Regions from separate parts of the Paenibacillus sp. PvP094 genome, predicted to be linked through region 1. Evidence: riboswitches for the same ligand, from Rfam matches in the RefSeq annotation. Region 1 holds a riboswitch; the other holds the start of a gene.

Region 1 (5,620 bases):
TAATGGAGCAGATGGTCCACATATTTCCCTAAAATGTCACATTCAATGTTGATGGTATCCCCCGGTTTTTTCACCTGAAGCACCGTTTCTCCAATGGTATGGGGAATAATCGATACGGTAAACGAGGCTTCTGTTGTCTTCACCACGGTGAGACTAATGCCATCGAGGGTTACCGAGCCCTTTGGAATCAAATATTTGAACAGTTCGTGGTCGTCAGGTTTGATCTCAAAAACAACCGCATTCTGATCACGTGTGATCCCACCAATGACTCCCGTACCATCCACGTGTCCTTGTACAATGTGGCCACCAAAACGCCCACCCGACTGCATCGCCCGTTCCAGGTTCACTTTACTGCCTGATTGCAGCTGACTCAGATTGGTATGACGGTAGGTTTCAGGCATGACATCTGCGGTAAATCCTCCGCTTTCCAGCGTCGTTGCCGTAAGACATACTCCGTTTACAGATACACTGTCACCAATCTTCAGATCGTCCATGATGGCGGAAGCTCCGATATTCAGGACCAATGCTTCGCCTTTTCGACCGATACGCCGAATCTGACCGACCTCTTCCACCAAACCGGTAAACATGCTGCCGCCTCCTTATGCTTATATCTTGCCTTGCTCATTCGATCCGTTATTCAGGCCAGACAGGGATTCCGCCAATACTGATATTATCTCCAACTTGCTCAATTTCCAGCTGATTCAATTGAATGGCCTGACTCATGCGCTCCACCCCTTCAAATCGGAAGCTTCCCGGTGTGTCGTATCCGCCCACAATCTTTGGAGCGATAAACATCAACAGCCGATCGACCAATTTGGCTTCCAGCATGGCACCATTCAATGTGCCTCCGCCTTCAAGCAGGATGGAGCCGATTTCCCGTTCTCCCAGCTTGCTAAGCGCACTCAGCAAATCCACACGTGGTCCTGGACCACAGCGAATAATTTCTACACCGTAGGCTTCCAGACGTTCGGCCGCCTCAGGGCTCGCCTCATCAGTCGTAAGTACCCATGTCGGTGCTAGTCCATCCTTGACCATCTTGGCTCCAACCGGGAGACGCAGCTTCGAATCGACAACAATTCGCACAGGACTGATCCCTTCCACTTGGAGGCGGGTGGTCAGCTCCGGATTGTCTGCAATAACTGTATCTACACCAACCATGATGCCCTGATGACGATGGCGAAGTACATGTACGATTTCCCGTGCGGGTTCGTTGGAGATCCATTTGCTGTCTCCACTGCGGGTTGCAATTTTACCATCCAGCGTGGATGCCGTTTTTAAGGTGACAAACGGCAAACCGGTGGTAATGTACTTAATGAATTTTTCATTCAGACGTCTTCCGCGCTCACGCAGAACGCCAACTTCAACCTCAATGCCTTGTTGACGCAGCATACTGATTCCTCTGCCGGATACCTGCGGATTTGGATCCTCACAACACACCACGACACGCTTCACTTTCTCGTGAATCAAACGTTCGCTGCATGGCGGCGTCTTGCCATAATGGCTGCAAGGCTCCAACGTAACATAGACCGTACTGCCCTCAGCATCGCTGCCAGCCATATTCAATGCGTGTACCTCCGCATGGCCCGTACCCCGCTTGAGATGACTTCCCAGACCTACAACCCGGCCTTCTTTTACAACAACACATCCGACGACAGGGTTAATCCCCGTTTGCCCTTGTGCACGTTCTGCCATATCCAACGCAAGCCCCATATAAAATTCATCATTGATCATTTCCAAGTCCGGTCACCCCACGGTTAGAATCTTAGATTATAGGCCTCCCATCGAGCAGAGAGGCGGTTATACCATATCCAAATAAAAAATCCCCACTCGAACTATCGTTCGGGTAGGGATGATGAGAGACATGTGTCACCAGCAGGATGTCGTTGATACGATTGCCAACAGCACTCCGCCATAATTCCATTTCAGGCAAGTGAAAGCAAACACATACCTAAAGAACACAATTACAGGTAAAGAGCTTCTATGATGTGGCATATGTATGGAAACCGCCGGATAACCGACATTCCCTGCACAGAAATAAAACCTCGTCTCATGCTGTGCAGCAACGCATCTGCGGAATGCAGTCCAATTAGGGCTGCATCCTCTCCTTCTCCCATCCAGACTATACTGTCGGTTCTGGAATTGCACCAGATCAGCCATCTGCCACAGGCAGACAGGTCACGGACTTTGCAACAGTGCTGGATAAATATCCTCACACAGGTGCATCACCGCCGGTAGGGAATTGCACCCTGCCCTGAAGGATCGCTTTCGTTATTAATTGGATGTTAGCACTTTAACGCCGAAAAATCAATTGTTTTTTGTTCCTTTTTGTCACATACTAACTTTTAATAAGCAAAAGGATATAAAAAAACCGCTTCGTCTTATCAACGAAACGGCCATTTTTATCAATTAGGATAACGATTAAACTTCTACGACTTCAACAGTTTCCATTTTGTCGCGACCTTCAAAAGCATCTACGAACTCCATACCTTTGGTTACTTTACCAAATACGGTATGTTGTCCATCCAGATGCGGCTGTGGCTGGTAGCAGATGTAGAACTGGCTTCCACCTGTGTTACGGCCTGCATGTGCCATTGCAAGTGTTCCGCGCTCATGTTTGTTCGGGTTGATCTCACAGTTGATTGTGTATCCTGGGCCACCTGCACCCGTTCCGTTAGGGCATCCGCCTTGTGCGACAAAGCCTGGAATTACGCGGTGGAATACAAGACCGTTGTAGAAGCCGGAGTTAGCCAGTTTCTCAAAGTTTGCCACTGTGTTTGGAGCTTCTTGATCGAACAGGTCGATTAGAACTTCTCCGCCGTTTGCCATTTTGATTTTCGCTTGTTTCGCCATATGTAAATGACTCCTTTCGTATTGACCATCGTTAGTGGTGCCATCCTGCATGACCCTGGGCCAAGCTTTATAGCACTTTTCTTAGTGTACACCGAAATGAGTCCAACCGCAAAATAAACCGCAATTTTTTTCGAAAATGTTGGGTCTAAAGGCAAAAAAAAAGACAAAAAGGAATGTTCCTTTTTGTCTTTTTTACTATTTCGTATTTCTTAACATTAACGGGTTACAGGCTGTTTAGCGATACGCTCAGGCACGAGGTCATTCTGAATGATGTCCTGGTACGTTTCGCGACGTACAACAACATCACCTTGGCCGTCTTTAACAAACACGACTGCCGGACGGCGAATTCGGTTATAGTTGCTTGCCATGGAGTAGTTGTACGCACCTGTGCAGGCAACGGCAAGCAGATCCCCGCTCTGAACTTTAGGCAGGTCCAGATCCCAGATCAACATATCGCCGCTCTCGCAGCATTTGCCGGCAATCGACACGGTCTCCTGAGCAGACTCATTAGCGCGGTTGGCGAGTACAGCTTCATATTTGGATTCATACAGTGCTGGACGCGGGTTGTCCGTCATCCCGCCATCAACTGCAACATATTTGCGCACACCAGGGATATCTTTGCTCGTACCAACGGTGTACAGTGTCGTACCTGCTTCACCAACAATACTGCGGCCTGGTTCTACCCAGATTTCAGGAACGTCATATCCAATTTGGGCAAAGTGATTTTTAACAGCATCCGTGATGGCTTTTACATACTGAGCCACTTCAAGCGGAGTATCCCCTTCTGTATAGCGGATACCGAATCCACCGCCCAGGTTAACCACTTTGAACGCTACGTTAATACGCTCATATACACTCGCAGCGAATTCAGCTACACGCTGAATCGCCATTTGGAAACCTTCCACCTCAAAAATCTGAGAACCGATGTGGGAGTGCACACCCAGCAATACCAAGTTGGACTGTTTGGAAGCGAGCTCAATCGCTTCAAATGCCGTTCCGTTACCGATATCGAATCCAAATTTCGAATCCGTTTGACCTGTGGAAATATATTCATGCGTATGCGCCTCAACACCAGGCGTCACACGAAGCAGAATGTTCACTTGACGATTTTTCTCCGCAGCTACAGCCTGCAGCAAGTGCAATTCATTGAAATTGTCCACAACGAAGCAGCCGATCTCGGCATCAAGTGCCATTTCGATCTCTTCCAATGTTTTGTTATTGCCGTGGAAATGAATGCGTTCAGCAGGGAATCCTGCTTGCAGTGCTGTAAACAGTTCACCGTCCGAAACCACATCCAGTGAGAGCCCTTCTTCCGCAGCAAGAGCACACATCGCCATAACGCAAAACGCTTTGCTTGCATATGCAACTTGGAAACCAAGTCCAGAAGCACGGAATGCATCCATGTATTCTCTGCAGCGATCGCGAACCAATTGCTCGTCCACAACATACAGTGGTGTTCCAAATTGTTCTTTCAAGTCCGTTGCATCTACTCCGCCAATTTCCAGATGGCCATGAGCATTTATTTTACTTGTACCATGTAAATACATAATCAGCATTCCTCACTTTTTTATATACTGGAACAGCTTCTTCTATTCCAATGATTTTACACCAGTATATCAAATTCGTCAGCGAGAAGAATGGATTTTTAGGCAGATCATTTGTGTTTTTTACTTTTTCGCTTTTCACCGTCCGGATCGTCGGACATTTTGGTGTTATCTCTTGTTTTGTTGAATGATGGACGTTTCTTACTTTCAAGCAAAGGCATACGGAACAGGAAGTTCCCCAGAGCCTTTGCATTAAAAGGTATAAACGGCCATAAGTAAGAGGAATTATAGGACCGGTGTATAGTCAGCGCTATAACAAGCAGTGTTGTACCTACCACAAACCCCGGCACCTTAAAAATGGCAACAGCGATCAGCAGAAACAGCCTTACCAGCCGATTCGCAAGCCCAAGCTCATAGCTTGGTGTCGCAAACATACCGATGGCAGCAATAGCCATGTACAGAACGACCTCATTGACAAAATATCCCGTTTTTACAGCGATATCCCCGACCAATATGGCTGCAATCAAGCCCATTGCCGATGCAAGAGGTGTCGGGGTATGAACCGCTGCCATTCGCAACAAATCGACCCCAAGCTCAATTAACAGGAACTGCAAAATGATGGGCAGCTTCACATTCTCTTGAGGACCAATAAAATCCAGTCCCGCCGGTTTGAGCGCAGGATCGATCACCATCAGCATCCAGAGCGGCAGCAAAAACAATGAGATTAATATGCCAGCAAAGCGGACCCAACGCAAGTAAGTCCCCATAAAAGCAGTCTGTCTGTTCTCTTCTGCATGTTCACACAGATCGAAGAAGGTTGTAGGCAAAATCATCACACTTGGCGATGTATCGACGAAAATGACGACCCTGCCCTCAAGCAGATGAGATGCCGTAACATCGGGCCGTTCCGAGTAGCGCACCAGAGGGAAAGGGTTCCATCCCTTATTGATAATCGCTTCCTCCAGCTGTTTATCTGCTGCCGGTATACCGTCGATATCTACCCGTTTGATTTTTTCGCGGACCGAATCCACCTGCACTTTATCGACGATATCATCGATGTACACCACGCAAACATCGGTTTGAGTTCTCCGGCCCACTTGCATGATCTCGAACTTCAATCCAGGGTCGCGAATCCTGCGTCTCACCAAAGTCACGTTGGTCAGAAGTGTTTCGGTAAAGCCGTCCCTTGACCCCCGGACAACTCGTTCGAGAGAAGGTTCTTCGGG
Region 2 (5,620 bases), 1.2 Mb from region 1:
AAGGCTTGGTGCACAGGGAAATATGATATCGAGAACCCTCATCCAAGAGGCTTGGTACTTACACAGCATATACATGCTCTCGCTAACGATGGATCAAGACTATTCCTATGTTTATGGAATACCGCAATATTAGCTCGTTCTTCTGGTGGTTAGGTGATTGGGATGGAGATGAAAATCTACTTTCAGAGGAACAACTAAACGCAATCGATAATGCCGTTAAGCTCATTGAACGAGATGTACCTTTTGACGGATGTGACATTGAAATTTAAGAAATTCTCATTTTGTTACGTAATATATATTATGTAAACCAATTGGATACTAAAATGGATACCCTGAATAGGTGTGCGTAATTCGGAACTGAAAATTGAACACACATCCATAACGCAATGTTATTGTTACCATAAAAGCGAACACACAACTAACTCCGTGACTCTTGATATACTCAAGTGGTCACGGAGTTAGATCGTTGTCCTTTTTCTTTAACTTAGGCAGGGAAAAGAGGGTTTCCATTCATTCCGATCCACAGTCCGGATGCTTCCAACTGGCCAGCCAGATGGAGCAGCCAGTCTTCACGCCCTTTGGTTGCCATAACTTGCACGCCCATCGGCAAGCCATCAGCTGTGAGGTGCAGCGGAACACTCATTGCAGGCTGGCCTGTCAGGTTGGCGAGTTGGGTGAAGGGAGTGTAGGTGAGACTTGGTTCAAACATTTCATAAATCAATTGCTGCTGATGCACCTTATCCAATTCGCTAATCTGCATCAGATGCTGAATTTGCTCCTCATGAGGAGTTAGCTCTCCAACCTTTGGTGCAGGAAAGGCATTAACGGGTGTGATATAGAAGTCGTATCGTTCGAAGAGCGTAGACATCTGTGCGGCAGCCACGTCCCATTCGGCAAGACTGTGAACGAATTCTGCAGCCGATACCTTTTTGCCTGCCTCAGCCAGCACCCAGGATTCAATCTCCATATCGCCCGAAGTCAAAGATCGGCCCATAGCATGCTCCATGGAGGCGATCATCGCCGCCATTTCACCGCTGTTCATCATATAATAATTCTCCATCAACCGAACACCGTTCACCGGACTCAATTTTTCCTCCACGTGATGACCTTGTTCCTCCAGCCACCGAACCAGCTTGTACACTGCTTCCTTCGCATCATCACTAACAGGGGTGCCTACTGGTGAGTCCGTGGTATAAGCGATCTTTAGTTTGCGTTGGTGCGGATAGTTCATATCGGCCAAGTAACTGCCCGGAAAGAGCGGGGCATGAAACGCGGCTTCAGGCTGAATGACCTGCAGGGTATCCAGTAAGGCGGCACTGTCTCGCACAGTCCGGGACAGCGCGAAGTCGATGGATGCACCTTGCCATTGACGGCCTACACCTGGTCCAACAGGAGTCCGTCCCCGAGTAGGTTTTAGTCCGAATAGTCCACTGAAGGAGGCGGGGATCCGGATCGATCCCCCACCATCACTGGCTCCGGCCATGGGTACGATACCCGAAGCAACAGCTGCAGCTGCACCGCCGCTTGAACCCCCGGGTGAATGATTCGTATTCCATGGATTGCGACTCGGACCATGAAGACGTGGCTCGGTAATATTTTTGAGGCCAAATTCCGGTGTGTTCGTATGTCCGATAATAACGAAGCCTGCATCCCGAAGTCTGGATACAAAGTTAGAATTGCGCAAAGCTCGATGATCCTTGAGAAGGCGGGAGCCGGAAGTCAGAATTTCCCCCTCCAGCGATTGCGAGATGTCTTTGAGGAGCAATGGAACGCCTGCAAAAGGCTGTTCCCCAGGACGAACATAGCCGGCTTCCTCGCGTGCGCGTGTTTCATATGTACGAATGACCGCATTAAGCAGCGGATTAACTTCTTCTAGGCGAGCGTAAGCCGCTTCCAGCAATTCAACGGGGGAAACTTCCCGTGAGCGAACCAGTTCAGCCAGACCTATGGCATCATAGGACGTATATGAAAATGAAGACATGACGATCGTTCCTCTCCGAAAATATGAAATAGTATAAATACCTGTCCATATGTCATCGTACCACTGGAATTATAAAAAGACAAAAGGCACTGCCGATCCAGAAGGATGTGCAATGCCTTTAAGATATAAATAAGATCTTTCTTACTCTGTCCGAAGCTTAGGAGCTGCGTCAGCAGCTGTGGTAGATCGTTCCTGCTGTTTGGATATAGCGAACAAAGCAATCCAGATGAGAATGAATCCAAGCAGCTGTTCCCATGTGATGAGCGTTCGGAATGCAATCCAGTTCACAAGCACACCCGCCATTGGGAAGCTCAGCTCAGCCAGTGTGGCTACGGAAGCTTTGGTGGTCGAGAGACCTTTATAGTATAACAATAGACTCAGTAAACCTGGCAGTAGCGCCTGCCCCAGAATGTTGAGCGCAACAGCTGCCTGTTCTCCTGCACCGGATGGCAAGGTCCACGCTGCACCTTCGTTCCAGGTCATGAAGATCAGCAAGGGCAGAGCTACGACGAAACGAAGGGAGGTGACCGTCTCATAACGGGTTTGCCCCAGCATCAGTCGGCCCATCACCGTAGAACCGCCCCATAAGGCAGCAGCGCCAAGTGACAACAGGCTGCCCGCATGAATCCAATTGTTCCAGTTTCCAAGCGGAAGCGTAAACCCAAATGTAAGCAGATAAGTTCCGATAAGAGCAACAACGAATAACCAGCCGAAGCGGCGGGGCAGTGTTTCCTTCAGTAAGAACTTAGCTAAAACAATCGCGAAGATGGGCTGCATTTTTTGCAGCAACAAAACGGTATTCGGATCATTGTGTGTCAGTGCGAGCGTGAATAATACCGTTGCCAGTGCAGAGCCGCCCCATGAGATAAAGATAACGGCGATCCAGTGACGGGCTCGAAGGTTTTTCAGGTCGGCGCGGAATTTCCATAAGACAGGTATAGCGACTAAGCTCACGATAATATGTTCCACCAGTACAATTTGAGTAGAGGTCATCGTTTGCAGCAAAATGATGCGGAACAATGGATCTACGCCCCATAGGGCTGCACCGAGAACAACGAGCCAAAATCCGGTATTGCTTCGTTCCTTGCGATAAACGGTTGATGCATGCTGTGTCTTTTCCATATTCAGGACTCCTTCGTCAGAACACGGAATCTTCAGTTGGCAAAATCGACAAAAGCCCCCGTTTTGGCATACACCAAATAAACGGGGGCTCATCCATGAACATATCGTCAGGAAAGAAACCTTCCCATAGGCGGTATGTCATGTGTTGATCTTCTCTCATCCGGACTGTACCGTCGGCCTTGGAGTCACACCAAGTCAGTCGCTGTTGTCCTAAGCAGTCAACAGCGAGTCGCGGGCTGGTTCCAATTGGAACATCACCGCCGGTCGGGAATTGCACCCTACCCCGAAGATCCTATTCAATTTATAGGTTATAGTACAAGTTGTAACATTAATAAGTTCATCTTATTCCTGTAAGCGCTAGCAGTTCAAGCATTTTTTTAGAAAATGATGTTCCAGCTTCCTTGCTGCCTGCGAAGAAGTACAATCTGACCCGCGTGATAAGCGTCGTGAAGAACCCAGCGGGCAAGCGTTTGAGCCCAATTTTGTTCGGAATCCAAATAGGCTTCTTCAAGTCTGGAAACCTGTAACGTAACCAGGTTATCGTGCAACTGCTCTGCCAGCTTAGTGGTTCGCTCCACTAGTTGGCTCCAGCCAATTTGGTCCAAGGGGTCACCCGGTTTGCCAAACGTAGCTTCATTCGATTCGGCTGCGGGTACAGATGGAGCATGACCTTGAAGACGCTCTAAGATCCGCTCGTTGTAATAATACATATGATTGACCAGCTGCCATATGCTTAGTCCTCCTGAAGGAGGGATCCAACCTGCTTGCTCTGCGGTCAGCCCTTCAATCGCCTTTGACAATGGGACGATCCAGTTACATTGATCCCAGGTGTCTTCTTTTTGAATAACCAACACATCTAATGCAGTTGTAACAGACGTCATCTTTAAGTTCATTCCTCTCTTGTGGAACTCATCTCATGACTTGCGTCTTCATGCTTGTAACTAGCTAATATGGTTTGAAATGGTTACAATTAATATAACACAATTCAAAAGAAAGTAACCATCTTTTTTAAAATTAGATAGTTACAATGCCGGAGGTATAGATGGATAGATTATGGACAGATTTTGTAAATAGCGACTATCATGATTGGCGTGGCGGGGATCGATCTGAAGACAGACTGGGAAAAGCAGGCTGGCAGCAGGATTTCTTGAATCGTTGGCAATTAGAAGCACAAGTTCCGGCATCGACTGAAGAGGAATCCGCCATGAGAAGCTTTAGAGATGAGTTACAGTTTCTGGCTATCCGTTTGTCAGCGGGAACGCCCCTAACGGAGAAGGATCAAGCATGGTTAAATGACTCTATGCGGTGTGGTGGGGTAATCAGACAACTAATTTCAGAGGATCAAAGACTGGATGTTAAGCTGGTTCCCATCCATGCGCATTGGTTTCAGGTGATGGCAGAAGTCGCTGCTGACTTTGCAACTACACTGGTGGAGGGCGATGGAAAGAGAATTCGATGCTGTGACAACCCGGACTGCCGCTGGATCTTCTATGACGATACTCGCAGTAGGACACAGAAATATTGCGATGATAAAATGTGCGGTAATCTAATGAAGGTGAGACGTTTTCGAGCGAAACGTAAGCTGGAATCCAACGGAGATAAGAATGAAGTTTAACGATGTAAGACTAGTTATCACTATAGATAGGAGTTTGGTGTCCAGATTTGATAAATATTAACACCTGATATATAATATATATATACTAGCGAAAATATAGTCATAAATTATATGTAAGGACAAGCAATGCGGATCAGATCATTTTACAAACCATTACGATTGGAGAGGTGTCTCATGGGGACAGGTTATCTATTGAAAAACGGTTGTGTATTATCGATGGATGCTCGTATTGGTCAGTTTAATAGGGCAGATGTACTTATTCAGGATTCGTTGATTGCAGCCGTGCAACCGAATATCGAGGTGTCAGATGCAGATGTTGAGGTGATCAACGCATCAGACATGATTGTCATGCCTGGACTCGTGGATACACACCGGCATATGTGGGAATCTCTTGTGAAAACGGCTGGAACGAACTGGTCGCTGCCCGTGTATCTGTAAAATCTGTACTATGGTGCCATGGGAAGCAAGCTTCGACCACAGGACAGCTACATTGCCAATCTTCTGGGTTCTTTGGAAGCGCTTAACGCGGGTGTGACGACGGTACTTGATTGGAGTATGCCATATTCACCTGATCATACCGATGGACTTATTCGTGGGCTGCAGGATGCAGGGATCCGGGCTGTCTTTGCTCACGGTGTTCCAGGGGAAACCGACTATTGGAATCGAGAAAGTACCCTTTCATACCCGGAGAATATCAGAGGGGTGAAGGAGCGTTATTTCTCCTCTAGTGACCAATTGGTCACGTATGGACTTGCTATTCGCGGCCCAGAGTTTAGCCACTGGGATACAACGGTGCAGGACATTCAGCTCGCAGAAGAACTGGACGCAATTTGTTCGATGCATGTCGGGTTTGGCAGCTGGGGATCTGCAGATCGTTCCATTAACCGAATGTACGAGGCAGG

What was found. A riboswitch is a leader RNA that binds a small molecule or an ion and turns the genes downstream of it on or off. The one in region 1 is predicted to bind FMN.
Region 2: another riboswitch for FMN. It lies ahead of ABIC22_RS24765 (DMT family transporter); the one in region 1 lies ahead of ribD (bifunctional diaminohydroxyphosphoribosylaminopyrimidine deaminase/5-amino-6-(5-phosphoribosylamino)uracil reductase RibD).

What each region holds. Positions count from the first base shown of each region.
Region 1 covers NZ_JBEPOM010000001.1:4,264,223-4,269,842, reverse strand. Annotated here, with positions in the region: gene ribE (riboflavin synthase) at 1-587, opposite strand, end outside; gene ribD (bifunctional diaminohydroxyphosphoribosylaminopyrimidine deaminase/5-amino-6-(5-phosphoribosylamino)uracil reductase RibD) at 634-1,737, opposite strand; FMN riboswitch at 2,099-2,263, opposite strand; gene ABIC22_RS19640 (peptidylprolyl isomerase) at 2,419-2,850, opposite strand; gene lysA (diaminopimelate decarboxylase) at 3,066-4,397, opposite strand; gene ABIC22_RS19630 (spore germination protein) at 4,505-5,620, opposite strand, start outside.
Region 2 covers NZ_JBEPOM010000001.1:5,448,345-5,453,964, reverse strand. Annotated here, with positions in the region: gene ABIC22_RS24770 (amidase) at 485-1,981, opposite strand; gene ABIC22_RS24765 (DMT family transporter) at 2,123-3,103, opposite strand; FMN riboswitch at 3,248-3,398, opposite strand; gene ABIC22_RS24760 (DinB family protein) at 3,481-3,984, opposite strand; gene ABIC22_RS24755 (CGNR zinc finger domain-containing protein) at 4,146-4,718, shown strand; partial or broken gene ABIC22_RS24750 (amidohydrolase family protein) at 4,893-5,620, shown strand, end outside.